DNA from 3 places in the Nonomuraea sp. NPDC048901 genome. Region 2 is predicted to be linked to each of the others. Evidence: riboswitches for the same ligand, from Rfam matches in the RefSeq annotation. Region 2 holds a riboswitch; each other region holds the start of a gene.
What was found. A riboswitch is a leader RNA that binds a small molecule or an ion and turns the genes downstream of it on or off. The one in region 2 is predicted to bind cyclic di-AMP.

Region 1 (10,463 bases), on a different contig from region 2:
GCGCCACCCTGGTCAGCACCTCCACCAGGCCGCCCCGGTCGATCTCCCAGCCCATCGCGGTGACCGGCCGGCCGCCGTCGACGAACGACACGTGCTCGCTGCCCACCCAGGGCGAGGCGGAATCCGTGGGCGCCGCCGCCGCCGAGGCCCTGCCGCCTGGTGCTCCCGAAACCGTGAAGCGGCTGTAGTAGTTGACGAGCAGCACGTCGATCGGCGCCTTGATGGTCGCCAGGTCACCGTCCCTGATGAAGTCCAGGTCCATTCCGAGGTCGTCGAGGACGTCCTGCGGGTAGCGGCCGGTCATCAGCGCGTCGAGGAAGAACCGGTTCTGCAGCCCGTCGATGCGCCGCGCCGCGTCCTGGTCCGCCTCGCTGTCGGTGGCCGGGGTGATCGCGTAGAGGTTCACGCAACCGCCGACCCGCCTCGCGCCCATCGCCTGTACGGAAAGGCCGTGCGCGAGGTTGAGATGGTGCGCGCCCCTGATCGCGTTCTCCGGCTCGCGACGGCCCGGGGCGTGCTCGCCCGAGGCGTAGCCGAGGAACGCGGTGCACCATGGCTCGTTGACGGTGCTGAAGGTATGTACGTGATCCTTCAGCGCTTCGTGCACGGTCGCCGCGTAGTCGGCGAAGCAGTAGGCCGTGTCGCGGTTGGGCCAGCCGCCCCTGTCCTCCAGCGCCTGGGGCAGGTCCCAGTGGTAGAGGGTCAGCCAGGGGTCGATGCCGTGCTGCCGCAGCTCGTCGGTGAGCCGCTTGTAGAAGTCGAGGCCCTTCTGGTTGATCTTGCCGGACCCGTCGGGCTGGATCCGGGGCCAGGATACGGAGAAGCGGTAGGCGGTCAGGCCCAGCTCCGCCATGATCTGGGCGTCTTCCCGGTATCGGTGGTAGTGGTCGATGGCCACGTCCGCGTGGTCCCCGTTGAGCACGCGGCCCGGGGTCTTGGTGAAGGTGTCCCAGATGGACATGCCGCGCCCGTCCTCGGCGACCGCGCCTTCGATCTGGTACGCCGAGGTGGCCGCGCCGAACGCGAATCCCGTGGGGAACTGCAGCCCGGCACGCGTCTGTTCCTCTTGTGTCGTCACGCCTTGACCGCACCTTCCATGAGTCCGCCGACGATTTGGCGGCCGAATGCGACGAATACCGCGATGAGCGGAATGATGGACAGCGCCGTTCCCGCGAAGATCAATGTGTAGTTGGTGGAGAACCTGGCGTTCAGCGAGGTGATCGCGATCTGCACCGTCGGATTGTCCGGAGTGAGGACGATCAGCGGCCACATGAAGTCATTCCACATCAGCATGAACGTATTGATCCCGAGCACCGCCATGCCCGGCCGTACGGCCGGCAGCACGACGTTCCACCAGATCCGCAGGGTGGCCGCGCCGTCGACCCTGGCCGCCTCGACCAGTTCCATCGGCACCGCCTGGCGGGTGTACTGGGTCATCAGGAACACGCCGAACCCGTTGAGCAGGTACGGCAGGATGACCGCCTTGAGGGTGCCCGTCCACTCCAGGCTGACCATCAGCCGGTAGAGCGGCACCACGCCCATCTGCTGCAGCGGCACCGCCATCGTCAGCAGTACGGCCAGGAGCAGCACGTTCCTGCCCTTGAACGACAGGTTGGCGAAGGAGAAGCCGGCCAGCGTCGAGATGATGACCACCGAGACGGTGACCACGCTCGCCACGATGAACGAGTTGGTCAGGCCGAGCAGGAAGTGGGCGTCCTCGTTGTTGAGCACGGCGAGGATGTTCTGGCCGAGGTTCCCGCCGGGCAGGAACGGCGGCGGCACCGCCACCGCGTCGGCGTTGGTCCGCGAGGCGATGACCAGCATCCAGTACAGCGGGAAGGCGGACAGCACGATGGCCAGCGCCAGCATGACCCGGGTGATGAGGGTCGGCGACCAGTTGGTCATTTGGTGCCCCCGATCCTGCGGACGAACAGGAAGTTGATCAGCGCCCCGATGAGGATGAGCAGGAACAGCAGCCAGGCCGCCGCGGCGGCGTAGCCGTAGTCGAACTCGCGGAAGCCCTGCTTGACGATGAACATCGCGACCGTCTGGAACTGGCCCTGCGACCCGCCGTCGACGTTGCCGTTGTAGAACGTCGTCGGCTCGGAGAACAGCGTGAGCCCGCCGATCGTGGAGTTGAGCACCACGAAGATCATGGTCGGGCGGAGCATCGGCAGGGTGATCTGCCAGAACTGCCGCCGCCGCGAGGCCCCGTCGATGGCCGCGGCCTCGTACAGGTCGCGCGGAATCGTCTGCATGCCGGCCAGGAAGATGATCGCGTTGTAGCCGGTCCAGCGCCAGTCGACCATGGTGGCGATGGCCAGCCACGACGGGACCCGCTCGGCCCGCCAGTTGATGGCGTCCACGCCGAACCAGCTGAGGATCCAGTTGACCAGCCCCCAGTCACGGGCGAAGAGCTGGGTGAACACGACCGCCACCGCGACCACCGAGGTCACCAGCGGCAGCAGCACGCTCATCCGGATCGCCAGGCGCAGCCGGAACCGCTTGTTCAGCGCGTTGGCCAGGAACAGCGCCAGCAGCAACTGCGGGATGGTGGCCAGCAGGAACATGCCGACCGTGTTGACCACGGCGTTCCAGAAGTCCTCGTCGGCCAGCAGCTTGGCGTAGTTGCCCAGCCCGGTCCACTTCGTGGTCCCGGCCAGGTCGTAGTCGTAGAGCGAGTAGTAGAGGGTGAACGCCAGCGGGAAGAGCCCGAAGGCGGCGAACAGGATGAAGTACGGGGACACCAGCGTGTACGGCATCACCTTGACGTCCAGTCTGGAACGCCAGAGACGGCCGGTCGGAAGGGTGTCGATACTCATAGGAGACCTTTCGGCGGCAGTAGCCCGGCCCGCTCATGGCGGGCCGGGCGGGGAAGATCAGCCCGCGGCCTTAACCGCGTCGTCGACCAACTGCTGCCAGGCCTTGCCGTAGGGCACCGAGCCGTCGTCCATGCCCTGGATCACCGACTCGATGGCGTTCTTGACCTGGGCGTGCTTCACGCCGAGGAAGACCGGCTGGAGGCTCGACGCCGACTTGGCGAAGATCTCGCCGATCGGGGCGTCGTTGAAGAACTCGTTCTTCGCGCTCTGCACGGCCGGGTCCTGCTGCGCCTTCGTGTTGCTCGGCATGTTGCCGAAGTCGGTGAAGATGCTCGCCTCGGTCTGCGCTTGGGTCAGGTAGTCCGCCACCGCCGCGGCTTCCTTCGGGTGCTTGCTCTGCTTCGGCACCGACAGCCAGGAGCCGCCCCAGTTGCCGCCGCCGCCGGGTACCGCGGCCACGTCCCACTTGCCCTTGCCGCCGTCGCCGGCGTTGCCGCTGACCACGCCGAGCATCCACGACGGGCAGCCGACCGTGGCGAACGCGCCCTTCTGGGTGCCCGCCGCCCACTCGTCGGTGAAGTTACGCAGCTTGGCGGTCAGGCCCTGCTGGCTCATCTTCGTGGCGAAGTCGAAGCCGGCCTTCACCGCCGGGTTCTTGTCGACGATGAGGTTGTTGTCCTTGTCGAAATAGGTGACGTTGCCGTTCTTGGCCGCCTCCTGGTAGAGGACCACCTGGTAGAGCGTGTTCGTGCCATCGGCGAACTTGGTGTCCTTCACCTTCGCCTGGAACTGCTGGCCGACCTTCATGAAGGCGTCCCAATCGGGCCACAGGGCGCTGACCTTGTCGCGCTCGGAGGGCAGTCCGGCCTTCTTGAACAGATCCGAGCGGTAGCAGATGCTCATACCGCCGATGTCGGTGCCCAGGCCGAACAGCTTGCCGTCGGCGGTGAGGCCGTTCTCCCACTTCCAGGCGGGGAAGTCCGCCTTGCGGGAGTCCAGGCCGAATTCCTTCAGGTCCGCCCACCACTCCGGGTGCGCCTTGGCCAGGCCCATGCCACCTTCGTCGATGCCGACCACGTCGCCCGCGCCGTTGCCCGCCTGCAGCCACTGGATCATCTGCGGCCAGTACTGCTGCTCGAACTGGTCGGTCAGGTGCTCTTCCTTGATCTGGATGTCCTTGTGCTCGGCGTTCCACTTCGTGATGGCGTTCTTGTAGCCGAAGTTCGAGCCGCCGCCGAAAGTCTGCACCCGGATCGTGACCGGTTCGGCGGCCGACGAGGACGCGGGTGCGTTGCTGGCCGCCGGAGTGCCGCCGGAGCCGCAGGATGCGACGGTCAGGGCCGCCGCCGCCAGGGCGGAAGCCGCGGCGAGACCGCCGCGACGCTTGCGGTTCAACATGGTGGACCCCTTCTCGGGTGAATGGGTGGGGAGGTGCACCGCGACACACGCTCCGGGCCGCGGTGGGAAATCCTTGGGAGCGCTCCCACAAAGGGTGCACTTATGGCCTGTGCCCGTCAATGCGCTGAAACGCAACCGTTACCAATGGTGCGATTTCTCATTCTGAAAGGGGATTTTTGGTGACTTACGACGCAAAGAGCCGTTTGGGAGCGCTCCCATCACAAGGGACTCGTTTGTGTTTGCTTTCTGGGCATGTCGCCCACACACTGCGGGCTTTTCTCGTGGTCACGCCCGTGGTCACGAGCGCAGTCGGGCTCGCGGTCGCGACTGCTGAGGCGTCCGTACGGCGCGTTGGCGGCGATCAGCAGGCGACAGGGATCAGCGGGCGACAGGGATCAGCAGGTGGCGGCGCGCTCTCGCAGCAGGGTGCGCTCGCGGGCGTTGCGGGTCATGGCCGCCGCCCGTTCGAACTCGGCGCGCGCCTCACCCTGTCGCCCCAGCTTGACCAGCAGATCCCCGCGTACGCTCGGCAGCAGGTGGTAGCCCTTCAGCGCCGGTTCGTCGACGAGCTGGTCCACCAGTTCGAGCCCGACCGCCGGACCGTACGCCATGGCGAGCGCGACCGCCCGGTTGAGCTCGACTACCGGGGAGCGCGACATCCGCGCCAGCGCCTCGTAGAGGGTGGCGATGGCCCGCCAGTCGGTCTCCTCGGGGGTGAGCGCCCTGGCGTGACAGGCGGCGATGGCGGCCTGCAGCACGTACGGGCCCAGGTCGCCGTCGAGATCCTCGGCCCGCTGGAGCGCGTCCAGGCCACGGCGGATCAGCAGGCGGTCCCAGCGGCCCCGGTTCTGCTCCAGCAGCAGGATCGGCTCGCCGGACGGTCCCACCCGGGCGGCCGCGCGCGACGCCTGGATCTCCATCAACGCGACCAGGCCGTGCACTTCGGGCTCCTTGGGCATCAGCTCGGCCAGCACCCGGCCGAGCCGCAGCGCGTCCTCGCAGAGACCGGGCCGCATCCAGTCGTCACCGGCCGTGGCCGAGTAGCCCTCGTTGAAGATCAAGTAGATGACCTCCAGGACCGACGACAGGCGTCCGGCCAGCTCCTCACCCTGCGGCACCTCGAACGGCACCTGCTTGTCGGCCAGCGTCCGCTTGGCCCGGACGATCCGCTGCGCCACCGTCGGCTCAGGGACCAGGAACGCCCTGGCGATCTCGTCGGTGCTCAGCCCGCCGAGCACCCGCAGCGTGAGCGCCACCCGGGCCTCCGTGGACAGCACCGGATGACACGCCGTGAACACCAGCCGCAGCAGGTCGTCCTCGATCTCATCGGTGCCGGGCAGCTCCTCGTCGGCACCCGGCTCCTCCGACAGCTCGCGGCCCATCTCGGTCAGCTTGCGCGCGTAGCGTTCCTGACGGCGCAGCAGGTCGATGGCGCGGCGTTTGGAGACGGTCATGAGCCAGGCGCCGGGATTGCCCGGCACCCCCGACTCCGGCCACTGCTCCAGCGCCGCGACCAGGGCGTCCTGGGCCAGCTCCTCGGCCAGGCCGAGGTCGTGCACCAGCCCGGTCAGGCCGGCGATGAGCCGCGCCGCCTCCATTCGCCAGACCGTCTCGATCGCCCGATGCGTATCGGAAGCCATCACCTGGCCATAAGACCAGCCCGCCCCAGCTCCCGCAAGCCGGGACCGGAGCCTGGTGGGCGATTCGGGCCCCCAACGGAGAGTTGGGCTCGCGGGCGGGAAGCGGCTTCTATTGTTCGGCGGAACCCGTCAGGCGCTCGCGCAATGCCGCCTCGCGTTCGGCCTCCTCGGGGGTCATCGACCCGTCCGGCAGGTCGGCGGCGTCGAACACCTGCCAGACATCCAGCCCGACCCCCTCATGCCCACCGGGAACCGGCACCCGCAGCGCCCATTCGATGGCCTCCTCCCGGGACTTGACCTGGATCAGCCAGAACCCGGCGATCAGCTCCTTGGCCTCGGCGAACGGCCCGTCGAGCACCGTCGCCTTGCCATCCTTGGTGTAGGCGATCCGCGCACCGTGGGAGCTGGGGTACAGCCCTTCGGCGGCCAGCAGCACCCCCGCCTTGGCCAGGCTCTCGTTGTAGGCGCCCATCGCGTCGACGAGTTCCTGGCTGGGCAGTTCGCCGGCCTCGGTCGCCTCGTTCGCCTTCCCTACGATCATGAACTTCACGATCCGCCTCCTTCACTCTCACGAACGCGTCGAACGGTCAAGGCCCCGAATCGACACGTGAGCAGAAATTCTTCACCAGGAGACGTCGCAGCGTCATCGGCACCGCGAACCAAGACCGGCGCCTTCAGCCCGCCAGCGGTAAGGACCGGCGATCTTACGTTCCAGCGAGGACCCGGACATCCTCCTGGCCGTGATCCGGGCTTGGGATCCGCCGTAGTCCGCTTCTCGCCAGTTCTTGCGGTAGTACGGGAGCGTATAGATGGCCAGTGTCCTGCCCTGCCGCAGGACGGTGCCGTCATGGCGGAGGCGTCCGCCGCGCGGGCGGGCACGCCGGAGCCGATCAGGACCACGAAGGCGACCGCCGCCGCAGGCAGCAGGCGGAAGTCGGGTGACTTGCGGGCTGTTCGAGTCCTGACTCCAGGGGCTGCAGATAGTCGGCGGCGAACCTCGCGTGTCAATACACAGAGTAGCTATTACGGCGCATACCGTATCTGTTGGGCTTCTGCGCCGTTTCCGTCGTCACGATGTTCTGGGCTACGTCCTCGAACGGCACCCGAGACAACCATGGTCCGCAGAACCCGGCGGCTGCCACCAGGGCAGCCGCGCCGACCGTCAACGGTTAGGGAGCGCGATGAGCGACGACAAGGAACCAAAGCTGATCTACGGCCAGGGGGCCGATGCGTGTCCCGAGGGGCACTTCTGTCTCTATCGGGCCAATAACTTCAACGCGGGCCAGACCCCGGGGCGTGGCGACAAAATCCTGGCCATTCCGATGGGCGCGCATGCCAACGACTTCTCCGAGTACGGGTTCGACCACAGCGGTGATGGGGTGAGCGCCGTCGTCAACAACACCGTCGAGGACAACGCGCTCTTCTCGGCCGCCAACCAGCAGGGACACTCACTGCCGGTGGAGCGGGGAGCCTCGATCGCGAGGTTGTCGGACATCCCCATGGCCGAGAGCCCGAACGGCTCCTGGAACGACCAGGCCCAGTCCGCGCTGGCGGCCCGCTTCGTGGGGAACCTGCGCGTCGACCAGGAGTTGCGAGGCCACTGGGCGGAAGGCTCGGGCCACATCTACTCCTACCGGCTCACGATGCACGCCGAGGACACCCGCGTCATGAAATGGGCCGTGGGCTTCGGCGGCCTGCCGGAGGGAACCTTGCTGTCCAAGAGCTTCGTCGACACCTTCTGGGGCGAGATCTTCCGCGACGGCAGCGACGGCGCCGTCCTGCTCGGCTCCCCCGAAGGCGGCGGGCACAGCGTCGATCCTGGGACAGCCCTTCCCATCGACATCCAGGTCGTCTACCCAGGCGAAAGCCCCGCCTACGAACGCCTCACCGGCCTGAACGCCCAGCAACTGGGCTGACTCGCCGGATCGCCGAAAGCGTCGTCCAACGCCGATCTCCCCGCGAAGCCGTGGCGTCGCGGGGAGATCGGCCGGGGGTCCGGTCTTGCGTCAGATGTGCTCGGCGGGGTTCGCCGGGAGGTAGAAGTTCCAACTGCCGTGTCCCTCGTGGGCGCCGCCCGCGGGGCAGTGTCCGTTGTCGGGGCGGCCATTCCACCAAAGGGTGTAGCACTTGTTACAGAAGCGCCAGTTGTCCTGCTGCGTCGTCGGTGACATGTCCCCTCCTCCAGTATCGAGAACCGGCTCGCTGTCCGGCCACCGTCAGTGTCCGAGGTGACGGCAGGCCCGTGACATCCCCAAACTTGGGGGGTTGCGGTCGGATGGGCAGATAAGGCAGCCATGCGCTGTTCAGCCCAACGTGGTGGGCTTTTCGGCAGCCGGTACGTGAGAGTAAGACGCCGGTACGGGAGAGTAGGACGCCGACGAGCGCGCGTCCAGTAGGACGCGCGCTCGTCGGCAGGAGAGCCCTCGATCAGGAAGTCGTCAGGCCCCGTAGTTCGGGTAGCCGTAGCCGACCACCTGGGACGTCGGCCGGACGCGCTGCTGGACGCTGCCGTTGCCTGTGTTGCCCTCGATCGTGGAGATTGTGCCGTCGTGGTTGTCCTTGACGACGAAGCCGACGTGCTCGATGTCGTCCAGGCTCTTGCTGCCGCCCCACGAGAAGAACACCACGGCGCCCGGCTTCGGGGTCGTGCCCCAGTGGTTGTTGTTGGCGAACCACTTCGCGTGCTCGACCGTGTAGGCGTCCCAGCCGATCATGCTGCGCGCGCCGGACTGCTCGCCGACCCACGAGACGAACATCGAGCACCAGGCGGCGTTCAGGTAGTCCGCGCGGGTGCCGCCGTCGCGTCTGAGGGTCTCCAGGGCGCGCGGGGAGTTCATGTACCACTTCTGGAACTTGGTGCCGCCACCGTAGGCGTTCTCAGTGGTGCCGACCTGGGCCTTGGCTAGCGCCAGAACCCGCGAGACCGTGGCCTTGGCCTTGACCTCGCTCTCCGGGTGGCTCTTCGCGGCGGCGGCGTGTGCCGGGGCCGCGGCAGCGTGGGCGGTGGCGGTGTCCGCGTGGGCGGCGGACTGGCCGGCGAAGGCGGCGGCCGCGACGCTCACGCCGAGGACGACGTGAGCGAAGGTCGACTTGGTGGCGCGAAAAAGATGGGACTTGGCCATCGAGGGGGTAACTCCTTGCTTCCATGCCGCTTACCGGGTTAGCTGACGGGTTCGGACGTGGAAGCTGTCCTACGGCACGTGACGTGCCGATACACCCCAAAGGACGGTGGGTCCCCGGTTCCGCGCGAGGCGGATTCAGCGGTCACAGGACGGTCCTGTGATGCCTTTGTGCGATGGTCTGGCAACGAACGGACAAACCGGACGTATGCCTCATATGACCACAAAGGTAATGCAAGTGGCAAGGGTCTTACAAATGGATAAATCGCCAGCTAAGAGAGCTGCTCCCTCGCGTCGGCCAGAAGCCCCATCATGGCAAGGCTTTCGTCAAGTGGCATGATCGCGGATTCGGTCCTGCCTTCGGCCATGGCGTCCCGTACCTCGCGCACCTCGCCGGCGTATCCGTTGTCCGCCGGATCGAGCACGAACTCCTCCGTCTCCATCGACGGCCCGCTCAGCACGACCCGCTCCGGCGCCCAGAACGGCGCCTTGATGTGGGCGCGCATGTCGGTGCCCACCACGAGGGCGTCGTTCGCGTACGGGCCCAGCAGCGAGCACTCCACCAGGGCCCGCCTGCCGCCCGGATAGACCAGCACCCCGCCCGCCTCCGCGTCCACCCCCGAGGGCGCCAGCGAGCCCGTGACGTGCATCCGTGAGGGCATCCCGAGCAGCAGCTGCGCCAGCCCGAACGAGTAGACGCCCAGGTCGAGCAGCGCCCCGCCGCCCAGCTCCGGCGCCCACAGCCGGTGCGCGGGGTCGTAGGGAGCCTTGAAGCCGAACGACGCCTGGACCGAGCGGATCTCCCCGAACCGGGGATCGCCGGCCACCCGCTGAATGAGCGGATTGAACCGGGTCCACATGGCTTCCATCAGGAACACCCCGGCATCGCGGGCGAGCTGGACCATCCGCTCGGCGTCGGCGACGGACGCGGCGAGCGGCTTCTCGCACAGCACCGCCTTGCCCGCCGCGATCGCCGCCTCGGCGACCTCCAGGTGCTGGGCGTGCGGGGTCGCCACGTAGATCGCGTCGACGCCGGGGTCGGCGCACAGCTCCGCGTACGAGCCGTACGCCGACTCGGCGCCCAGTTCCGAGGCCAGCGCCCGCGCGCGGCCGAGGTCGCGCGAACCGACGGCGGCCACCCGCATTCCCGGCTCAGCGGCGATGACCGCCCCGACCCTTGCAGCGATGACACCCGTGGCCGCTATGCCCCATGCGAGATCCTTCATGGGGGAAGATCCTAGGGACTTACCCCATCCAGCTGAAAGTCTCCGGGTCGGGCCCGATCCGGCCGTCCTGCTTGGTCAGGGCGCCTATGGCCGCCATGTCCTCGGTGTCGAGGACGAAGTCGAACACCTCGGAGTTCTCCTTGATCCGCGCGGGCGTGACCGACTTGGGGATCGTCACATTGCCCAGCTGGATGTGCCAGCGCAGCACGATCTGGGCCGGCGTCTTGCCGTGCTTCTCCGCCAGCACGGCCAGCGCCG
Region 2 (10,463 bases):
CGGCAGTCCAGGTGCGCCAGCTCGGTGGCGAGCGTGTCGAAGTAGCCCTGCTCGTGCAGCACCTTCTCGACGTAGAGGGCCCAGCCCTCGGTGAAGTACGGGGTGCGGAACACGTTGCGCACGGTCCGGGTGTTGCTCGCCATGTGCGACAGGTGCCAGTGGTGGCCGGGATAGGCCTCGTGGACGGCGATCGACGGCATCTGGGCCCGCGAGTTCGTCCGCAGGCGCTGCCGTACCTGCTCCTCGGTGAAGCCGTCAGGCGTGTACGGCACGAAGAACACGCCGGTACGCGAGCTGCTCAGCGGCGGCGGCGAGAGGTAGTGGGCCACGGCCAGGACCGGCCTGGTGTATTCGGCCGAGGGCAGCACCAGGCACTCCTCCCCTTCGGGGAAGGTCACCAGGTCGCGTTCCCTGACGAACTCGCGGGCCCGGTGGGTCTCGGCCTCGTACTCGGCCCGCATGTCGGCCAGTGTGGCGGGATGGTCGTCCATCAAGGACTCCATCGCGGCTCGCCAGTCCTCGGTGCCGTTGAGCCGCCTGGTGACCTCGCGCATCCGCGCGTCCAGCGACGCCCAGGCCGCCTCACCCTTTTCGTGCAGCTCGGCGGCGCCGTACCCGAGCAGTTCGCGCTCGCGCAGCAGCGTCGAGTAGAGCCGCTCGCCCATCCGCCAGGTGCCGCCGCACTTGAACTCTTCGAGGAAGGTGACGAACGCATCGAAAGCGGCGGCGGCCGGCTCGGCGGCGGACGCGAGCCGCGCGCGCAGCTCCGGGTCCGTCACCATCGACGGGATGGTCTTGGTGAGGAAGTTGCGCCCGGTGCGCGCCTGCCCGAGGCCGCGCTGGACGAGCAGCGGCGCCGCGAGCTCGGCGTCGAGGTTGGCCCGGCAGGCGGCCAGCACGTCCGGCACCTCGGCCAGCCGGGAGAGGGCGGCGGCCACCAGCTCGGACTCGGGCTTGAGCCGCCGCTGGAACGGCGTGAACATGGAGGTGAAGATCGCCGACAGGTAGACGGCCGGGTCGCGCCGCCAGTCCGGCCAGGAGGCGAGGGCGATGGAGCCCCTCAGCTGAGACAGGACGAGATCCCTGTCGATCGCGTCATCCGGCGTCGGCGTCTCCAGTCTGGAGAGCCGGTCCAGCCAGACGATCTCTTCCCGCTCACGGGCGGCGAAGGCGGCGGCGGTGAAGTCACCGAGCGTGTGATCGTAGCCGTCGGCTCCCAGGGTGCTGGCGACGACGGGACGACCGGAAAAGTACCACTTGAGAAACTCGTCCACGTCCGCACAATATCCTGGGCATATGCCCCTACAGATCACCGGCGCGCTCGGCAACCCCGACCTGATCCGCCTGCCTTGGGAGGTCCCTCTCGCCGACTGGCCGACGCATCACATGGTCGACCTGCCGCGCGGTATCTCGCGGCACGTGGTGCGGTTCGTGCGGCTGTCCGGCAACGTGTACGCGATCAAGGAGATCAGCGAGCGGTACGCCAGGCGGGAGTACCAGCTGCTGTGGGACCTGGCCAGGCTCGACGCGCCGTCGGTCGAGCCGATCGCCTTCGTCACCGGCCGGGACGAGGGGCTCGACGCGGCGCTGATCACCCGGCACCTGCAGTTCTCGCTCCCCTACCGCGCGGTCATGTCGGGCACGCTGCGGCCCGACACGCTCACCCGGCTGCTGGACGCGCTGGCCGTGCTGCTGGTGCGGCTGCACCTGAACGGCTTCTTCTGGGGCGACTGCTCGCTGTCGAACACGCTGTTCCGCAGGGACGCGGGCGCCTTCGCCGCCTACCTCGTGGACGCGGAGACCGGCGAGATGCACCCGATGATCAGCGAGGGCCAGCGGCTCGGCGACATCGAGACCGCGCACATGAACATCTTCGGCGAGATGCTCGACCTGGAGGCGGGCGGGCTGCTGCACCCGTCGATCGACCCCATGGACACCGCCGAGGACATCGTGACCCGCTACCACCGGCTGTGGAACGAGATCACCCAGGACGAGATCATCGAGGAGGTCGACTGGCACCGGGTGGAGCAGCGGATCAGGCGGCTCAACCTGCTGGGCTTCGACGTGGCCGAGATGATGGTGCGGCGCAAGGTCGGCACCGGGCGGCTCATCGTCCGGCCCAAGGTGGTCGACGCCGGGCACCACCAGCGGCGGCTGCTCCGGCTGACCGGGCTCGACGTCGAGGAGAACCAGGCCAGGCGGCTGCTGAACGACCTCGACGGGTTCCGGGTCGCCAAGGGCCTGCGGCACGAGGACGAGGCGATCGTGGCGCACCGGTGGCTGGCCGAGGTGTTCCAGCCGACGGTCGAGGGCATTCCGGCCCGGCTGCGCGGGAAGCTGGAGCCCGCGCAGCTGTTCCACGAGGTGCTGGACCACCGGTGGTACCTGTCGGAGGCGGCCGGGGCCGACGTGGGCATCGCGGCCGCCGTGAAGTCGTACGTGGACAAGGTGCTCGTCCACAAGCCCGACGAGAAGGCCCTCCTGCCCGAGGAGCCGGGCGGCCTCATGGAGGAGGCGGACGACCTGCTTGAGGAGTCGGACCTTGAGGAGTCGGACCTTTAGGAGTCGGACCTTAAGGAGTCGGACGGAGTTCAGTAGGCGACCGTGATGCGCCGGCGCGGGTGCTCGCCCTTCTCCACCTCGTCGGCGATCGCGATCGCGTAGTCCTCGGCGGAGATGCGGCTGTTGCCCTCGGCGTCCGTGAGAAGCTGGTCACCGCCGACACGGAAGTGTCCGGTGCGCTCTCCGGGCGCGATCTCCGCGGCCGGGGAGACGTAGGTCCAGTCGAGGTCGTCGACCTCGCGGTAGAGGCCGAGAGCGCTCCGCTGGGCCAGCGCTTCCTTCTTGTACATGTCCGGGAAGCCGGGCGTGTCGACCAGGTCGACACCGGGCGCCACCTCCAGGCCGCCGGCGCCGCCGACGACGACGAGCCGCCCGACCCCGGCGGCGCGGACGCCGTCGATGAGGGCGCGATGGGCGTCGAGGAACGGCCCCTCGGGCTCGCTCCCGTCGCGGGGCGGAGCGATCGCGCAGATCACGGCGTCATGGCCGCGGCCCAGCGTGGCGGCGTCGCGCACATCTCCCTTGACCGGTCCCGACCTGCTGACACCGGTCACCTCGTGGCCGCGGGCCGCCAGCTCGGCGGCGATGCGCTGACCGACCATACCGGTCGCGCCAAAGAGAAGAATCTTCATATTCTCCAGAGTATCCATTGGATACTGGCGAGCTGGGCCGAGAATAATGTGAGCAATACTCTTAAATGTCGCAAGCAATACCCCTAATCAGGAAATCTCCGTCGCGGTTAGGTTTTTCTCCACCTTGGCCGTAGACATCTTTAACCTCATACATATCTCGCTTTATCCGATCACCCGGCCGTCATCCGCCGCTCCTACGCTGTCCCAGTCCTCATGACGGCGTGGGAGGGTCACGTGCTGGGACTGGATGACTGCCTGACCGAGGTCATGGCGATACCAGGGGCGTTGGACGCGATGCTGGTGGACCAGACGAGCGGCATGGCCGTGGCCATCAGCGGACCGCCGCAGGGCGTGGACGCCGAGAGCTCCGCCGCCGCCCTGACCGAGACACTGCGCGCGACCATGGACGGCCTGGCCCGCTCCTGCCCCGGCGAAACTGTCCGGATCGACGACATGCTGGTCACTACCGACAAAGGCCATCATTTACTGAGATTCCTCGAAACGGTATTCGAGGGGCCGCTCGTCATTTACCTGCGCCTCGACCTGGAACGGTCGAATCTCGCCCTGGCGCGATACCGCCTGCTGAACATCTCCCGCCAATTGCTCACCTGAGCCATGGCACCGCTGGACACGCTTCTGACCGGTCTAGCCCGTGAACGGGCCACGGGCGCCCTCCGCGTGGGCCGGGCCGGGACGATCTTCCTCAGCGAGGGCCGGGTCACGTACATGGAGTGCGCCCAGACCCCCGGCGTCGAGCGGCTGCTGGCGGCGCGCGGGCGGCTGCCGGAGACGGCGCTGCGCAGGCTGCAGGCCGACGGGGGCTGCGCGCGCCTGCTGGAGGAGGGGCCCGTCACGCTGGGCGAGCTGCAGTACTGCGTGCTCGGGGCCGTCCTGGACGCCGCGTTCTTCCTGCTGCCGGCCGGCGGGTCGCGGCCGAAATTCCGGCCGGGCGAGCAGCACTGGCTGGGCGGGCAGTGGTTCTTCGACGTGGCGGGCCTGCTGCGGGAGTGCGCGCGCCGCCGCGCCTATCTCGCGCAGATCTGGCCGTCCGCGCAGCTGGACACGGCTCCGGTACGGCCGGCGCAGTGGCTGCCGGGCAGCGGGGTGACTCTGGACTCGGTCCAGTGGGAGGTCCTCACCGGGGCCGGGGCCGAGGCGACACCGCTCGACCTGGCCAAGCGGATCGGCAGGTCCGGCTATTCGGTGCTGCTGGCCGTACGGAGGATGGCGGCGGCCGGGCTGCTGGCACCGCCCGTGGAGCCGACCACCACCACGCGCGCCCCGGAAGAGAGCGCGACGAAGACCGGTGAGCACAGGGCGAAGACCGCCGGAGACGGGCAGGGGGCGCTGCCGCAGCGGGGGCGCGTGGCCGCCGGCCAACGGCCGCCGCACGATCCCCGCACCCCGGGCCTGCCGCTCGGCCCGCCGGTCACGGCGGACCCCACGGACCTGGCCCTGCTGATGCGCCTGAAGAAGGCGCTGGAGGAGCTGACATGAGGTTCCCCCGCCCGCAAAGGAGGCCACCGGTGGAGCTGCGTGAAGAGGTGCTCAGGGAGATGGTTCTCCTGCGCGAGCGCACTCCGGACATCAGCGGGAGCGTCGCCTGCACGGTTGACGGCATGAGCATCGCCTGCGACAACGCCGACGACAGTGGCGAGCAGGTCGCCGCGCTGTCCGCGGCGCTGCTCGCGCTGAGCAGGCGAATGACGATCATGACCGGCCAGGGCGTACTGGAGGAGACGCTCATCTCCGGCACCGCCGGCTTCGCCGCCTTCTACGCGGCGGGCCCCACCATCGTCCTCGCAGTCCTGGCTGAGCCCGGCACCAATCTCGGGCTGCTCCGGCTGGAGGGGCGCAAGACGGCGGCCAGCGTGGCCGCCATCTCAGCACGGATTCACTGAGCTTGAACGGAGGAAGGCATGGCCAGCATGGACGTCTCTCTCAAGGAGATGATGACGATCGACGGCTCGCTCGGCGCGGTGATCGTCGATCACGGCAGCGGCATGGCGCTGGGGGCGCTCGGCGGCTCCAAGGACCTGGATCTCCAGGTCGCCGCGGCGGGGAACACGGAGGTGGTCAAGGCCAAGCTGCGCACGATGGACTCGCTGGGGCTCAAGGACTCCATCGAGGACATCCTGATCACGCTCGGCGGCCAGTACCACATCATCCGGCCGATCACCGGCCGCGGCGGCAAGGGGCTCTTCCTCTATCTCGCCCTGGACCGGGCGCGGGCCAACCTGGCCCTGGCCCGGCACCAGCTCCGCGGGATCGAGGAGAAGCTGGAGGTCTGAGAGATCCGGTGGCTCGCGTCCGGGCGCGGCGGACACGAGCCACCGACCTCCACCGATCCCTGAACAGCCTGGTCCCTGAACAGCCTGATCCCTGACCGGCCTGATTCCTGGTGCGTCAGCTCGTGGTGAGCTTGGTGATGGCGCCGACGATGTCCGGCCAGAGCGGCCGGGGCAGGTCGTGGCCCATGCCGGGGAACGTCAGCAGCGTGGCGCCTGGAATCGCCGCCGCCGTGGCGTGGCCGGCGGCGACCGGGACGAGCCGGTCGGCCTCGCCGTGGATGACCAGGGCGGGGATCCCCAGCGTGCCGAGCTGCTCCGTGCGGTCGCCGGAGGCCATGATCGCGGCCAGCTGCCGGGTCGTGCCCGGCGGGTCGAAGCACCGGTCGTACGCCTGGCCGGACAGCCGGAGGATGCGTTCCCGGTCCATGTCGAAGCCGGGCGAGCCGATCACCGCCCAGGTCCTCAAGGACTGGGCGAGCACGGCGTCCCGATCAGTCGGGGGCGCGGCGAGCAGCACCGCGCTGGCCTCCGGCGTGGGCGGGGCCACGTCCGGGCCGGGCGTCGACATGATCGAGGTAAGGGTCAGGACCCGCTCGGGGTGCCGGATGGCGAGCGTCTGGGCGATCATGCCGCCCATCGAGGCGCCCACGACGTGGGCGGCGGGCCAGCCGAGGACGTCCATCAGCCCGGCCGCGTCGTCGGCCATGTCGTCCAGCAGATACGAAGAGGACGTCCCCAGTGTGGGAACGCCCTCGTCGTGCAGGTGTGTGGAGAGTCCGGAGTCACGGTTGTCGAATCTGACAACGTGATGGCCCTGCTCCGCCAGGAGCTCGCAGAGCTCGTCGTCCCAGTGGATGAGCTGGGCGCCGAGCCCCATGATGAGGAGCAGGGGACGTCCGCCGGGTGAGCCGAAGGTCTCGTACGCGATCTCGATGCCGTTCGCGGCTGCAAGCGTGGTCACGAGGTCAGAATGACATTCTGTTTCCCGCGACGCAAAGACCGCCGGCTCCGAAACCGACGACCATCAAGGCCGTCGGCTCCGGACCTGACGGCCGTCAGCAAAACCGTCTTCGGACCTGACGGTTGTCAGCGCCGGACGAGCTTGCGGATCCGGTCGCGGCCGACCGTCACGCCACCGCCGAACATCGCCAGCGCGACCGCCGCGGCGGCGCCACCGATGGCGTTCGATTCGACGACCTTCTTGTCAGCGACCTTCTCCTCAGCCTTGTCGGCCTTCTTGGCGGCCACCGGCACGGCCTTGGCGGGAGCGGGCTTGACCGCGGCGGGCTTGTCGCCCTCGGCCACGATCTTCGGGGGCTTGGCGGGGTTGCGGTCCACGACGGCGTACGCACCGGTCGAGAAGGGCTGCGGGTAGTTCTTCTTGCCCGGACCGCTACCCCACTTGGTGATGACGTAGTCGATCTTGATGTGGCCCGCGCCACCGTTGCCGTCCACGCCCAGCGTGCTGGAGTTGAAGCGGCCACCGGTCAGGGCGGCGAAAGTCTTGGCGTCGAGGTCGAGCATGACGCCGCTGGAGGACGGCACGCCCGGACCGCGGTCGCCGACGAAGAAGGGCATCTTCTTGCCCTTGTAGACGACGTAACCCTCGGTCATGAGCGGCCAGCTCGGGCTGGCGGCGAGCCCCTTCTGCATGGGCTTGCCGCTGGCCGGCAGCCCGGTGTCCCCGGCGCGGCCGGAGGAGTCGTCCCAGAAGTAGGACGCGGTGGTCTTGCCCTTGAGCAGGACCTTCTTGTCGTTGCCGGTGTCGGCGTGTGCGGCGGTGCCTGCGCTGATGGAGATCGCGCCTACGAGGGCGGCGGTGAGCATAGCAGAGCGAACAGACATGAAGCAGTGAAGTCCTTTATACGGGAAAAGGGGATCGCGCTCGTGAAAGGTGGGCGTAGCCGGGCAAGACGCCAAACGGTCGCTACGCGGAGCGTGGAAGAGCGGGGGGAAGGCGCCGGTCAGTCTGCGGACGACAACACGCGGGCTGGCGGCACGACGCGGGGGTTACGCATGCGGTAGGTGTCCTCTCCATCTCGCCTACCGGGTTAGCTGACGGGTTCGGACGTGGAGATGCCCTACCGACCGAGGTCGGATTCACCCCTAAGGAACGTTGGTTCCCCGGTTCCCGCGAGCGGGATTCGGCGCCTGCCGGTTGGTACTCCCCTGTTGAAGCCCCAAAGTCACCGGCTGGTAACTCCATGAACTATAGGTACCGAACCGGACAAAGGCAAACATAAGCCCATGAAACGGGCGAAGATCTACCTAGAGGGTCAAGAAAAAAGGGGGGTACGGCATGCCGTACCCCCAGAAAAGCTCAGGTCAACCGCCGCTCTTCCGCCTGAAAGAACGCTTGCTGGCGGCGGGCCCGTGAGCGCCGTGAATCTTGGAAGGGTCGTTGCCCCTGCCACCCGCGCTCGAGTCAGCATGCTGGTTACGCTTGCGCTCCAGCGCCTCGCGGAACTTGCGCTTCATCTCGTCCTCGGGAGTTTCGTCGACTTCCGGCTCCGGTGTTTCCGCCATGAGGACCTCCTGGTGTTGGGGACAAGGACAGCTTCGCATGACGGCGCTCAGGACGCGAAACTGGCCTCGACCTTGGGCTGTGGGGTTTCCCGGTCGATCCGCACACCGGGCATGGCGATCAGGGCGACCAGCGCCACGAGGGCGCCCGCGACCCCCAGCGAGGGGATGACCAGGGCCGCGGCCGAGGCGTGCGCGGCGGCCAGTCCGTGCAGCGGCGCCTCGGTGGCGATGACGGAGGTGTAGGCGGTGCCGGCCAGGGCCAGGGCGACCGAGCCGCCGATCTGGCGGAAGAACGTCAGGTTGGCCGAGGCCGTACCCATGTACTGGGGCGGCACCGAGTTCGACACGGCCACGGTCAGGCCGGAGAGCATCGGGCCCATGCCGAGGCCGATCAGCGCCATCCACCCGACGAGCACCCAGGGCGGCGTGTCCAGCGTCAGACCGGCGCACAACAGCGTGCCCACGACCAGCAGGAACGGCGCCGCCACCAGCCACGGCTTGTAGACGCGCGTCCGGCTGATCAGCGCGCCCACGACCATGCTGCCCACCACCATGGCCAGGGTCAGCGGGTAGATCCGCAGCCCCGACTCGGTGGCGCTGGCGCCGAGCGCCTCCTGGAAGTAGCGCGGCAGGAACACCACGCCGGCGAACATGCAGAAGGCGGTGAAGAAGGAGGTCACGTTGACCAGCGTGTACGTACGGTTCCGAAACAGGTGCAGGGGCATGATGGGCGCCTCGGCCCGCATCTCCACCACCACGAACACCACGAGCGACACCAGAGCCAGCGCGATCGGCCCGATCACCGGCACGCTGGTCCAGGTGTGGCCGTCGAGCCCCTTCTCGGTCAGGCCGATGAGCAGCGAGCTAATGCCAACTGTGAAGACCCCGATTCCCAGGTAGTCGGGCCGCCCGCCGCCATGTCCCGGCCGGCGCGGCAGGCGCAGCACGATGATCGCGATCAGCACCAGGCCGATCGGCACGTTCACATAAAAGGCCCAGCGCCAGCTCGCGTGGTCGGTGAAGAGCCCGCCCAGGAACGGCCCGGCGAGGTAGCTGAGCGCCATCACTCCGCCCATCGCGCCCTGCACCCGGGCTCCGCCCTTCTCCGGCGGGAACAGTTCGAGCACCAGGGCGATCGACAGCGGCAGCAGCGCGCCCGCGCCCAAGCCCTGCAACGCGCGGAACAGGATGAGCTGCGTCATGTCCTGCGCCACCCCGCATAGCGCCGACCCCAGGAGGAACACGGACATGCCGATCAGCAGCAGCGGCTTCCTGCCGTGCTGGTCCGACAGCCTTCCATAGAGGGGCACGGTCACGGTCGAGGTCAGCAGGTAGGCCGTGACGACCCAGGTGTAGAGATCGACGCCGCCCAGTTCCGTGATGATCCGCGGCAGGGCCGTACCGACGATCGTCTGGTCGAGCATTCCTAAGAACATGCCGCCGAGCACGGCGACCAGCAGGAGGCCATCGCCTCTGCGCTTCGTGTCAGTATTCACGTGTGGAGAGTGACATGTAAGGATTGACATGTCAACCCTTTGCTATGCTTGCCGACATGTCCCTACGGATCGCGCTGCTCGGGCTCCTCGACGCCAAGGGGCCGGCCAGCGGCTACGACCTGGCGAAATCCTTCGAGCGGTCGCTCAATCACGTCTGGCAGGCCGGGCACACGCAGATCTACCCGGAGCTGGTGAAGATGGCCGCCGACGGGCTGGTGGCGGTCGAGTCGGAGGGGGCGCGCGGACGGAAGATGTACGCGATCACGCCCGAGGGCGCGGAGCAGGTGCGCTCCTGGCTGGTCGAGCACGAACCGGTCGGTGCGATACGCAGCGAGGTGGCCCTCCAGGCGTTCCTGCTTCCGCTGCTCGACAGGGAGTCGGCCATCGCGGTGGTCGAGCGCATCAGGGCGGGGTTCCAGCAGCGGCTGGCCGTCCTGGAGTGCAAACCCGAGGACGGATCGAGGCTCGGCCGGTACGCGCTCAACCTCGGCCTCACACAGGGCCGTTCGGCGCTCGCCTGGGCCGATGAGACCCTGGCCGAGCTGCGCGGGCTGGAGCCGGCCGACCAGCCGGCCCCAGCCCACTTGCTATAGATCTAAGAAGCGTCCAGCTAAGAAAGCAGGGACAGCTCCTCGGCGGTGAGGACGAGGTCGGCCGCGGCGGCCGAGTCGATGATGCTCTCCGGCCTGCTGGCCCCCGGGATGGGGATCACCACCGGGCTGCGCGCCAGCTCCCAGGCCAGGCAGACCTGCTGCGGCGACACGCCCCGCGCCGCCGCCACCGTGCCGAACGCCGTGTGCTTGCCGCCGAGCTCGGACGCCGAGCTGATGCCGCCCAGCGGCGACCACGGCAGGAACGCCACCCCGAGCTCCGCGCACACGTCGATCTCCGGCTCGCTGGTCCGGAACTTCGGCGAGTACTCGTTCTGCACACTGGCCAGCCGCCCGCCCAGGATC
Region 3 (10,463 bases), on a different contig from region 2:
CGGAGGTGACGCCGCCGGACCTCGACAACCGCATCAGCGGCAAGATCAACGCGATAAGCGGTAATCGAGAGCCGGTCACCGGCACCCTCGAGGAAGCGCTGAAAGCCGTGCCGCGGCACCTGTTCGTGCCCTCGGTGGGGCTGGCTCTGGCCGATGACGGGCCTGTGCTCATCGATTGGCGTAGCGATCCAGACGCGTGGTGGGCGGCCGTCTACGGGCCGGCCGCCATCGTGACCCAACTCGACGAGGGCGCGACCGCCCTCCGCGCCACGGAAGGCCGCTACAACTGCTCCAGCTCAGCCCTCGGTACCGTGGTCGGCCTGCTCGGACTGCTGAATCCCCGGCCTGGGCACCGCGTGTTGGAAGGAGGTACCGGCACGGGCTGGACCGCCGCATTGCTGTCACATCTGGTCGGCGAGGACGGCAGCGTGACATCTATCGAGGTTGATGAAGGTCTCGGTGAGCAGGCGGCCAAGTCCTTGGCCGCGGTCGGGGCGCAGCCGCACCTGATCGTCGGTGACGGCGCGGCCGGCTGCCCTGACCGGGCACCGTACGACCGGGTACACGTCACGTGTGGCATTCACACCGTGCCGTACGCCTGGATCCAGCAGGCCGCTCCCGGTGCGGTGGTCGTCGCACCGTTGTTGACGTTCTTCCGGCCAGGGTGTCAAGCTCGACCTGGCTCGGTCGTCGAGATGGCGGTGGAGCGCTGGGATGTGAGTCACCGGTTCAGGGCCGGTGGTTGACACCGCATCGTTGCGCCGCTCGACCGGTGCTGGGCCATGTCCGGATGGCTTTCGCGAAAGGTCGGCAGGCGATGAAGATCGCTTTCTTGGGTGATGTCCATGGTTGTGTGCTGCACGCGCTGGGTGCGGTCGTGGCGCTGCGGAAGCGACGGGAGCTCCGGCTCGACGCCGTGATCCAGGTCGGCGATCTGGGCGCCTACCCGTCGTTCGATCGGTGGGACGAGGCCAGCCGTCGGTTCGGCCGGGATCATCCCGCTCAGGGGGACTTCTTCCGGCTGCTCGATCCGTCGCCGGCCTTCGCCGAGGGGGTGCGCTCGGCTCTCGGGCGGGTCCCCGGTGTGCTGTTCGTCAGCGGCAACCACGAGGATCACGACTGGCTGGCATCCTTGCACGACGCGGCGGGCGCCGAGGTCGTGCCGGTGGATCCCCTCGGCGCCTACCTCCATGTCGCCTGCGGGAACGTGGTTGAGGTCGCCGGGCAGCGCGTGGCGTTCCTGGGGCTTATCGAGGTTCCGGGGAAGATGGATCTGGACGAGAGCGCGTACGCGCGGCTGATGGCGGTCAGACCGGGTGACGTGGACGTCCTGGTGACTCATGACGGCCCGTACGGGATCTCACGCGACCGGCGCGGGAACGTACAGGGCTCGGCGAAGCTGACCGCACTCATCGAGCACCTGCACCCGCGCCTGCACGTCAGCGGCCACTACCACCACCCCAACGGCCCCCGCCGCTACGGCCGCACGACCTCCTACGCGCTCGCCCAGTTGGTGCGGCCCAAGACCACCAAGTGGGAGCCGGAGCCCATCAACCCCGAACAACGGGTGACAGCTGGGAGCATCGGCCTGCTCGACACCGAAACCGGTGACTTCGAGTACGTACAAGATGATTGGCTGGCCGGTATCAGCGGGGACGCGTTGGACCTCGCCGAACTCATCGCAGTCCACTCCTGAAGCACGGCGCGATCAGGAGATGGACGACCAGGCGCGCAGGGAGCTTGCGCAGCCGCCGCTCACTGCACCCGCACTTCTCGATTCGGCGGCTCGTCTCCCCACACCGCGCCGACGAGCCCGTCCGGCGAGACGGGTCGCCCGTCGGAAACCGAGGCGGCGAGCCGCGTTCCTCCGCTGACCGGGCCGCGGCCGGTCAGCGTTCGGCCGCGAGGGTGACGCCCAGACCGATGAACACGCTCCCGGTCGCGGCGTCGATCCGGCGGCGCACCGCCTGGCGGCCGCGCAGCCAGCCGCCGATCCGCCCGGCCAGCACGCCGACCGTCGCGTCGGCCAGGAACTCCAGGACGATCAGGACGGCGCCGAGGACGGCGAACTGCAGCCAGACCGGCCCCGCCGCGGGATCGATGAACTGGGGCAGGAAGGCGACCATGAACGTGAACGTCTGCGGATTGGCCATGGAGGAGACCACGCCGTTGAGGAAGGCCCGCCGACCGGACATTCCGCGGCTGGCCGGATCGTCGGCCTGGCCGTTCTTGCGGTTGCGGATCATCTGGACGCCGAGGTAGATCAGGTACGCGGCGCCGGCGAACCGTAGCACCGTGAAGACGACCGGGAACGTCGTCAGCAGCACGGCGAGCCCGGCGGCGGCCGCGGCGACGTACAACGCGTCACCCGTGATCACGCCGGCCGTGGCCAGCAGCCCGGCGCGGGGCCCACCCCGCAGACCGCATCCCAGGACGAACAGCATGTCGGGTCCGGGGGTGATCAGAGCGACGATGGTGGTCGCCGTGAAAACGGCGAGCAGGTGCGGATCGATCGGCATGCGATGATCTTTCCACCTCCAGTGTCGGCGCACCGCTTCGGGGACGCCGCTCGGGGGGTGCCAGAGGCGCCAGGCCAGCTGTCAGGCGGCGTAGTGCGGGTAGCCGTAGCCGACGACCTGGGAGGTGGGACGGACACGCTGCTCGACCTTGCCGTTGCCGGTGTTGCCCTCGATCGTGGAGATCGTGCCGTCGCCGTTGTCCTTGACCACGAAGCCGACGTGGCTGATGGAGCTCAGGTCCTTGCTGCCGCTCCAGGAGTAGAAGACCACGGCGCCGGGCTTGGCCACGGTGCCCCAGCGCTGGTTGGCGGCGAACCACTTGGCGTGGGCGACGGTGTAGGCGTCCCAGCCGACCTGGGAGCGGGCGCCGGTCTCCTCGCCGACCCAGGAGACGAACATCGAGCACCAGGCGGCGTTCAGGTAGTCCTGCCTGCTGCCGCCGTCACGCTGGACGGTCTCGGCGGCGCGGGCCGAGTTCATGTACCACTTCTGGAACTTGGTGCCGCCGCCGTTGGCGTCCTCGGACGTGCCGACCTGGGCCTTGGCCAGGTTCAGGACCTGCTGGGCGGTGACGTTCACCTGGGCCTCGCCGTTCCTGCCGCCCTGCGCGGAGGCGGGGGCGGCCTGAGCCGCGGTGGGGGTGTGCCCTGTGGAGGCGGTGGCGGCGTTCGCCGCGGTGTGGGCGCCGAGGGCGGCGGCGGTGAGGGTCGCGCCGAGCGCGATCTTGGCATAGCTGATCTTGGGGGTGCGGATAATGGTGATTACTCCTTGCTTCCATTCCGCTTACCGGGTTAGCTGACGGGCTCGGGCGTGGAAGCTGCCCTACGGCACGTTGACGTGCCGATTAGCCCCGATCGAGACATGGGTCCCCGGTCCCGCGCACAGGCGGGTTCAGCGGTCACAGGTGATTGCCTGTGATGCATGCGATGGGTATGACGTCCGTACTCGGACTTTGGCGGCGCGGCCAGAGGGATACTCACTGTCTAGGCCAGGCGCACAGATGGGTACAACGCACCCCTGACCTGGGTAATTCCATCGCCATGAAATCGCCATGCCCAGCCCGGCCGGCTCGTCGATCCGTCAAGTAGCGGGGGTGTCTTGTTGAAGTCGCGCCAGGGCGCGTCTGGAAAAGGTTCGCGTACGGTCTGTCGAATTCGCCTCGCCCGTCCGACGTAGAGGCGTACCGACCGGACAGACGGCCAAGGAGACCCTCATGCCCCAGTACGCGATCCTCATCTTCGACAACGCCGGAGCCGGCGACTACACCCCCGAGCAGCAGGCGGCGAGCCAGCGGCACGCCGACGACCTCGTCGACTCCGGCGCCATGATCGCGGCCTACGCGCTGCGGTCCGCCGACACCGCCACCTCGTTGCGCGGCGACGTGGTCACCGACGGGCCCTTCATCGACGCCAAGGAAGTCATCGCCGGCGTCTGCGTCATCGAGGCCCCCGACCTGGACGCCGCCCTGGACCTGGCGCGTCGCAACCCCGCCGTCCAGTGGGGCCGTGGCGGCGTCGAGGTGCGCCCCGTCGCGGGCGGCATCGCGCCCACCGCCCGATGACGGCCGCGGCGGACGCGGGCCAAACCGACGCGAGCCAAACGGAGGCGGGCCAAACGGAGGCGGGACGGGCGGACGCGGGTCAGGCGGTGGCTGACGCGCATCGGCGCGAGTGGGCTTTCGTGCTCGCCGCGACCGTGCGCGTCGCGCAGGACCTGGACCTGGCCGAGGAGTGCGTACAGGAGGCGTACGCCGCGGCACTGTCGGCCTGGGAACGCGACGGTATCCCCGCCAACCCCGCGGCGTGGCTCACCACCGCGGCCAAGCGCCGGGCGATGGACGCGATCCGCCGCGAGCGGACCTTCCGGTCGAAGCTGCCACTGCTGGTGGAGTCCGACGAGCTCGCTCCGCGCAGGCCGGCGGACCGTGATGAGGCGGACGCGGTGGAACTGGAGGATGCCGTACCCGACGAACGGCTGCGGCTCATCTTCACCTGCTGTCATCCCGCGCTCGCGCAGGAGGCGCAGCTCGCGCTCACGCTGCGGCTGGTGTGCGGGCTGCCGACCCCGGACATCGCCCGGGCACTGCTGGTGTCGGAACAGACGATGGCCGCCCGCATCACCCGGGCGAAGAAGAAGATCTCCGTCGCCCGCATCCCCTACCGGGTGCCGCGCCCGGCGGAGCTGCCGGACCGGCTGGCAGCCGTACTCGGCGTGCTCCACCTGCTGTTCACCGCCGGGCACACGGCCCCCTCGGGCCCCGCGCTCGTGCGCGCCGACCTGGCCGACCGCGCGCTGCACCTGGCCCGCGCGCTGCGAGAGCTCATGCCCGATGAGCCAGAGGTACGAGGGCTGCTGGCACTGCTCGTGGTCACCGACGCCCGGCGCGCGACCCGGACGGACGCTGACGGCCGGCTGCTGCGCCTTGAGGAGCAGGACCGCTCCCGGTGGGACCGCGGCGCGCTGGCCGAGGCGCACGAGCTGATCGTGGCCGGCCTGCGCGGTGGCCGCGCCGGGCGCTACCTGCTGCAGGCGGCGATCGCCTCCCTGTACGCCGAGGCACCGTCGTACGAGCAGACGGACTGGGCACAGATCGTGGCACTCTACGACAGACTGCTGGCCCTCTGGCCCTCACCGGTGGTCGCGCTGAATCGGACCGTGCCCGTGTCGATGGCCAAAGGACCGGCGACCGCACTGGCCCTGGTCGAGGCGCTGGAGCAGGATGGCCGGCTCTCCCGGTACCAGTACCTGCCGGCGATCAAGGCGGACCTGCTCCGGCGCCTCGGCCGTACGGACGAGGCGGCGACCGCGTACCGGCAGGCGCTGGAGCTGACCGACAACGAGGTTGAGCGGGCCTTCCTCACCGGGCGTCTAACTGATCATGATCCGGGCAGGACCTCGCTTGTCCTACGTCTCGGCGTACTACCTCGGCCGGTTGGGCGATGACGAGGCCCGCGACAACGACGGCGCGGTCATCCCTGACCGCGGCTGATGCCGCCTTCACTTATCGGTGTTCGTGTCCGCGGGCACGACCTCGCCGACCGTGCCCAGCAGGCGGCGCAGCTCGTCGTACTCGATCGGGCGCCCGAGCCGGAGGGCGGCGTACTCGCCTGCGGCGCCGCCCTGCGCGGCGAGTTCGGCGCACGCCGCGTGCCACTCGTCGTGGGCCTTCCGCACGGCCTGGGCCGCGCCGGGGCTCTCGAGGTCCGACAGGTCACGGAGCCGGACATAGGTGTCATACGCCTCACGCTCGGCGGCGGATCCCTCGGCGGGCGGCGGCAGCCGCTCGCCGAGCAGTTCGAGGAAGACCCTGGAGCGGCCCAGCTCGGAGAACTGCCAGGCGGTGACCGCGGTGCCGCCGTCCCCGAGTGCCTGCGGCGTGGCCGAGGCGAACAGCCACACGCCCAGGTCGTACAGGCCGCTGATCGAGCCGCCCGCGCTGATCCGCAGATCAGGGCTGAGGGCGCGCCCGCGCACGTCCTCCGCCGAGCGCACCGCCTCAAGCAGGCTGTCCCTGGCCACCTCCATGTCGCCCACGGACCTGGCGAGCTGGGACAGTCCCGTCAGCGCGTTCATCTCCCATGTCACCTGCCCGGCCGCGCGGGCGCGCAGCGCGGCTTCGGTGAAGAGCGCGGCGGCCTCGGCGGGGCGGCCTTCAGTCACGAGATCGTCGGCGCGCAGCGCGAGGTCGCGGATGGGGTTGCCCCAAGCGGGGAAGGGCGCGGGAGTGCGCCGGGACAGCCACGAGCGCAGCTGCTTGTCCAGGTTCGTGTGCCCGCGCACGCCCATCAGCAGCGCGAAGGGATGGGTGTTGAACGTGAGCGCCTGCTCCTGTCCCCAGGCCAGCCGCTCCCGGATTCCGCTGCGGCGGATCGCCATGGCCCGCGCCTCCAGCCGGCGTGCGCCCTCCTCGTCGCCGCGCTGCTGCGTGATCACCGCCAGGCCCAAGAGCGCGTTTCTACGCAGGTACGGGCTGTCATCCGGCGAGAGAAGCTCGTGATCCAGGTCCACCGAGCCGAGACCGTGCCTGGTGATCAGGCGGCTCCAGGCAGTGTGCCGGGCCTGGGCCGCCATCCGCGGCAGGCCCAGGGCGGAGAAGCGGCGGGCGCACTCCCGCCAGGTGGCCAGCACCTCGTCCTCCAGCCCGAGATACTGGTAGATCTCCGCCCGCAGCCACAGACAGCAGGTGCGCTGGATCTCCTGGTGCCGTGCCAGCCGCCGGGTGGTCCGCGGCACGACCTCCTCGTCGACCAGGTCCAAAGCGAGCTCGGCCAGCTCGACACGGCGCAGCGCCGCCTCGGCGGACACGGAGCCGACGGTGAGCCGCGCGTCCAGCAGCAGCGCGGAGATCAACGCGTAGTCGGGCCTGCGGCGGCGGGTCAGGAAACCGTCGTAGAGCCACTCACCGAGATTCACGGCCGTGATCACCTGTACGTCCGAGTGTTGTGCCTGGGGAGTGCCGACAGCGATCCTGTGGAGCGTCTCGACCGTCTCCACCAGGCACAGGGCGAGCGCGGGCACGGCCAGCCGGGGGTCGGGGTGCGCCACGTACGCCAGCAGGAACGGCGTCCACGCGTAACGCAGCAGCACGGTCGCCAGCACCGAGCAGAGCGCCAGCGGGGCCCGCAAGGGTTTCGGCGGCCTGGCCACGGCACGGAAGGTGCCGACCCCGACCTGCAGCAGCAGCACGGCGGCCACCAGGAACACCCCGTTGAACGCCGTGGCCCAGGCCGTCGTCGCCCAGGCCGAGGCCAGCCACTCTCCGGCAGGGGAGAAGACCAGCAGCGTGCCGGCCGCGAGCACGATGATCTCTCCCCAGCGCCGCAGCCGAGCCCGCTTGCGGACCAGGCCGCGCCAGGCCGTCATCCTGCCCGCCACGTGCCCGCTGACCAGCAGCCCGGCCAGCAGGGGCAGCCAGGCGGCGCCCCCGCCCGTGCGGGCCGCCGCCCACACGCCGAGCGCGGCAGGCGTCACGCAGGCGACCCGCCGTGCCCACGCTGACACCCGGTCGGCCCGCCCCGGCGGCCGGATCAGCAGGCCATGATCAGGTAACGCCCGCTTGTCACCCACTGGAGGGATTTCCCCGCGAACGCCGCTGTTCACGCCCGATCACGAATGCGTATCTCGCCCTTCTCAGAGCGATCCGGTGGGGATAACTTCTGCGTGGCGGCGGAAAAACCAGCGCGGAGGGCCATGCCAAGGCGTTTGCGTGTCCGGACCGGCGACCCCTGGACGCCCAACCTTGCCCGTGCGCGGCGGCGCCTGGCGCGCGGGCGGCCGCAGGACGCGGCCCGCGAATACCGGCAGGCGTGCAGGCTCGCCGACGGCAGGCGCGCCGATCCGCTCGTCAGGTCCGCGCTGCGGCAGTGGCTCGGGCTGGCGTTGCTGAAGGCGGGGCGCGGCCAGGAGGCGTTGCGGGCGCTGGTCCAGGCCTGTGAGCTGCTGGGCCATGACCCCGGGGCGGCGGAGCAGTACGCGAGCACCCTGGACACCCTCGGCCTGATGCAGCGCGACCTCGGGCAACTCCGCGCGGCTGAGGAGTCCCACCGGAAGGCCGTGGACCTGTTCAGGCGGGCCGGTTCACGCGAGGGCACCGTACGCGCCGCCGTCAACCTCGCCGTCGCGGTCAAGGACCAGGGGCGCCTCACCGAGGCGCGCGGGCTCCTCGCCGGCATCGAGCCCGCGGCCCGCGACTGCACCGACCCGGCGCTGCTCGGGCACACGCTGCTCACTCTGGGCCTCGTCCACGAGCTGCTCAATGAACCGGCACCGGCGGAACGGCTGGCCAGACAGGCGGCCGAGGCCTACCGCGCGGCGGGAGACAGAGAAGGCGAGGCGGCCGCCACGCACAACGTGGGCCGTTTGCTGGACACGGGCGGGCGGCACCGCGAGGCCATGGAATGCTTCACCACCTCCCTGACGATCAATTTGGAGATCGGCGCCGAACTGGGCGTATCCGACGACCTCGGTGCCATAGCGTCGCTGTTCCAGCTCGCCCGCCAGTACGACGAGGCCCGCCGTGTGCATGAACGGGCGCTGGACATCCAACGCGGGGCGGGCTACCGGCGCGCGGTCGTGGCCACCCTCTGCGACCTGGGAGTGCTGGCGCGCGACCAGGACGACCTCCCTCTCGCGCGCCACCACCTGCAGGAGGCACTGCGGGAGGCCGAGACGCTCGCCGACCCGCACACCGTCTATCAGACGCGCGTCCTGCTGGCGGAGATCAGCATGCTGGAGGAGGACTACGCGCAGGCGCGCGTGGCCTACCTGGCCGCGGCGGAGGCGATGGGGGACGCCAGGGGGGCGCTGCTCGACGAGGCGGACGCCGTCACCTACTTCAGCGAGTCCCGTCTCGACGCCCCCGGCATGCTGGTGCGGCTCTCGCTCCACCTGGGCGACAGGGCGGGCGCACTCGAATGGGCGGACGCCGCGCGCGGTCAGGAGCTCGTACGCAGGCTGGCCTGGACCGCCCTGGCCGCACCACCCGGCGCACCGGCGACGATCCTCGCCGAGGAGGCCGAGACCCGCCGCCTCCTGAGTGCGCAGGAGGCGGGCTTGCGGTCCGGTGGATCGGCGGACGCGGCGCTGCTGACGGCCTACAGGCAGAACTTGTCGCGTCTGCACCAACTGGAAAACCAGCTCGCCGAGCTGACTCCCGAGTACGTGTCGATGCGCCGGGGAGAACGCCTCGGCTGGAACGGCATCACCGCCCTGCTGACTCCGGGCCCTTCACAGGACGGGCCAGAGGGGACCGAGGCCATGGCTCGTCTGGTGCTGGCCGAGTACCACGTGACCGACCACGAGACGTACGTCTTCGGCGTGACGGCCGACGCGCCGGAGCCGCAGGTCGTCACCGTGGACGTGACCCGAGCCGAGCTTCGCGAGCTGGCCGGGGCCGCCGGGGACACCCTGGCCCGCGACAGGGCCGGCCTCGGCGCGCACCTCGCGGACGAGCGACTGGTGCGGCTGCTCGCGCCGGTGGCCGAGTGGGCCGAGCCGGGGGACGTGGTCTACCTGGTGCCGCACGACTCCCTTCACCTGCTGCCCCTGCAGGCCGTGCTCGTCGAGGGCGTCCCGCTGATCGAGCGCAACCCGGTCGTGTTCGTGCCGTCGGCCTCTGTGCTGCGCTACTGCCAGGCCAAGCGGAAGGCCCGCCGCGCGAGCGCGCTCATCGTCGCCGCGCCGCCCGAAGAGCATCCGCTGGCCTTCGCCAGGGAGCAGGCGCTGGCCGTGTCGCAGACGCTCGGCGGCCAGGAAGTGCTGGCGGCGGGCGATGCCTCCCGCGAGAGCCTGCTGGCCCGGTTCGCCGAACCCGGGCAGGCGCCGGACATCGTCCACTTCGCGACTCACGGCGTATTCGACCGAGAGGACCCGATGCGGTCCGGGATCGAGCTCGCGGGCGGCAGACTGACCGCGGCGGACATCCTCGGGCTCCGGCTCGACGTGGACCTCGTGACGCTGGCGGCCTGCGAGACCGGCATGAGCCAGAGCCGCCCAGGAGACGAGCTGATCGGCCTGACCAGGGCGCTGCTGTACGCGGGCGCGCCCTCGGCACTGGTCGCCCTGTGGCGCGTGGACGAGCTGTCGACCAGCATGCTGTTCGGCGAGTTCTACGCGGCGTTGCGGGCCGGCTCGCCCAAGGCCGAGGCCCTGCGCAGGGCGCAGCTGTGGCTGCGCGACAGGACGATCGCCGACGTCCTTGACTACGCGCGTGGCGCCTGCCTGCGCCTGGCGGGCGACCCCAGGGCGCTGGCCGCCGTCCGGCTGGAGGAGGCGCGGCTGCGCCTGGCGGCGGGCGACTACTCCGCGGCGGCCAGTCTGTTCCGCGACCTCGTCGCCGGCCCCGACCTGAACGAGGAGCAGCGGCAGGGCGCGGAGGTGGGCATGCTGCAGGCCACGCTCGTCATGGACACGGGCACGGACGCGGGGGCGGCACCGGACCTCGGC

Region 1: another riboswitch for cyclic di-AMP. It lies ahead of AB0C30_RS35715 (CHAP domain-containing protein); the one in region 2 lies ahead of AB0C30_RS46005 (hypothetical protein).
Region 3: another riboswitch for cyclic di-AMP. It lies ahead of AB0C30_RS18120 (CHAP domain-containing protein); the one in region 2 lies ahead of AB0C30_RS46005 (hypothetical protein).

Annotation. Positions count from the first base shown of each region.
Region 1 covers NZ_JBEZFW010000012.1:28,452-38,914, forward strand. Annotated here, with positions in the region: gene AB0C30_RS35675 (GH1 family beta-glucosidase) at 1-1,078, opposite strand, end outside; gene AB0C30_RS35680 (carbohydrate ABC transporter permease) at 1,075-1,905, opposite strand; gene AB0C30_RS35685 (sugar ABC transporter permease) at 1,902-2,822, opposite strand; gene AB0C30_RS35690 (extracellular solute-binding protein) at 2,880-4,220, opposite strand; gene AB0C30_RS35695 (RNA polymerase sigma factor) at 4,616-5,860, opposite strand; gene AB0C30_RS35700 (YciI family protein) at 5,970-6,401, opposite strand; gene AB0C30_RS35705 (hypothetical protein) at 7,042-7,776, shown strand; gene AB0C30_RS35710 (hypothetical protein) at 7,867-8,031, opposite strand; gene AB0C30_RS35715 (CHAP domain-containing protein) at 8,299-8,982, opposite strand; cyclic di-AMP (ydaO/yuaA leader) riboswitch at 8,995-9,133, opposite strand; gene AB0C30_RS35720 (Gfo/Idh/MocA family oxidoreductase) at 9,252-10,205, opposite strand; gene AB0C30_RS35725 (aldo/keto reductase) at 10,225-10,463, opposite strand, start outside.
Region 2 covers NZ_JBEZFW010000019.1:141,297-151,759, forward strand. Annotated here, with positions in the region: gene AB0C30_RS45965 (DUF885 domain-containing protein) at 1-1,274, opposite strand, end outside; gene AB0C30_RS45970 (DUF4032 domain-containing protein) at 1,297-2,562, shown strand; gene AB0C30_RS45975 (NAD(P)H-binding protein) at 2,592-3,194, opposite strand; gene AB0C30_RS45980 (roadblock/LC7 domain-containing protein) at 3,429-3,806, shown strand; gene AB0C30_RS45985 (hypothetical protein) at 3,810-4,691, shown strand; gene AB0C30_RS45990 (roadblock/LC7 domain-containing protein) at 4,721-5,095, shown strand; gene AB0C30_RS45995 (hypothetical protein) at 5,114-5,485, shown strand; gene AB0C30_RS46000 (alpha/beta hydrolase) at 5,601-6,446, opposite strand; gene AB0C30_RS46005 (hypothetical protein) at 6,572-7,330, opposite strand; cyclic di-AMP (ydaO/yuaA leader) riboswitch at 7,511-7,645, opposite strand; gene AB0C30_RS46010 (DUF5302 domain-containing protein) at 7,811-8,011, opposite strand; gene AB0C30_RS46015 (MDR family MFS transporter) at 8,059-9,507, opposite strand; gene AB0C30_RS46020 (PadR family transcriptional regulator) at 9,564-10,100, shown strand; gene AB0C30_RS46025 (aldo/keto reductase) at 10,118-10,463, opposite strand, start outside.
Region 3 covers NZ_JBEZFW010000005.1:101,307-111,769, forward strand. Annotated here, with positions in the region: gene AB0C30_RS18105 (methyltransferase domain-containing protein) at 6-746, shown strand; gene AB0C30_RS18110 (metallophosphoesterase) at 818-1,696, shown strand; gene AB0C30_RS18115 (LysE family translocator) at 1,890-2,519, opposite strand; gene AB0C30_RS18120 (CHAP domain-containing protein) at 2,601-3,098, opposite strand; cyclic di-AMP (ydaO/yuaA leader) riboswitch at 3,285-3,426, opposite strand; gene AB0C30_RS18125 (YciI family protein) at 3,733-4,080, shown strand; gene AB0C30_RS18130 (sigma-70 family RNA polymerase sigma factor) at 4,167-5,462, shown strand; gene AB0C30_RS18135 (hypothetical protein) at 5,517-7,586, opposite strand; gene AB0C30_RS18140 (CHAT domain-containing tetratricopeptide repeat protein) at 7,710-10,463, shown strand, end outside.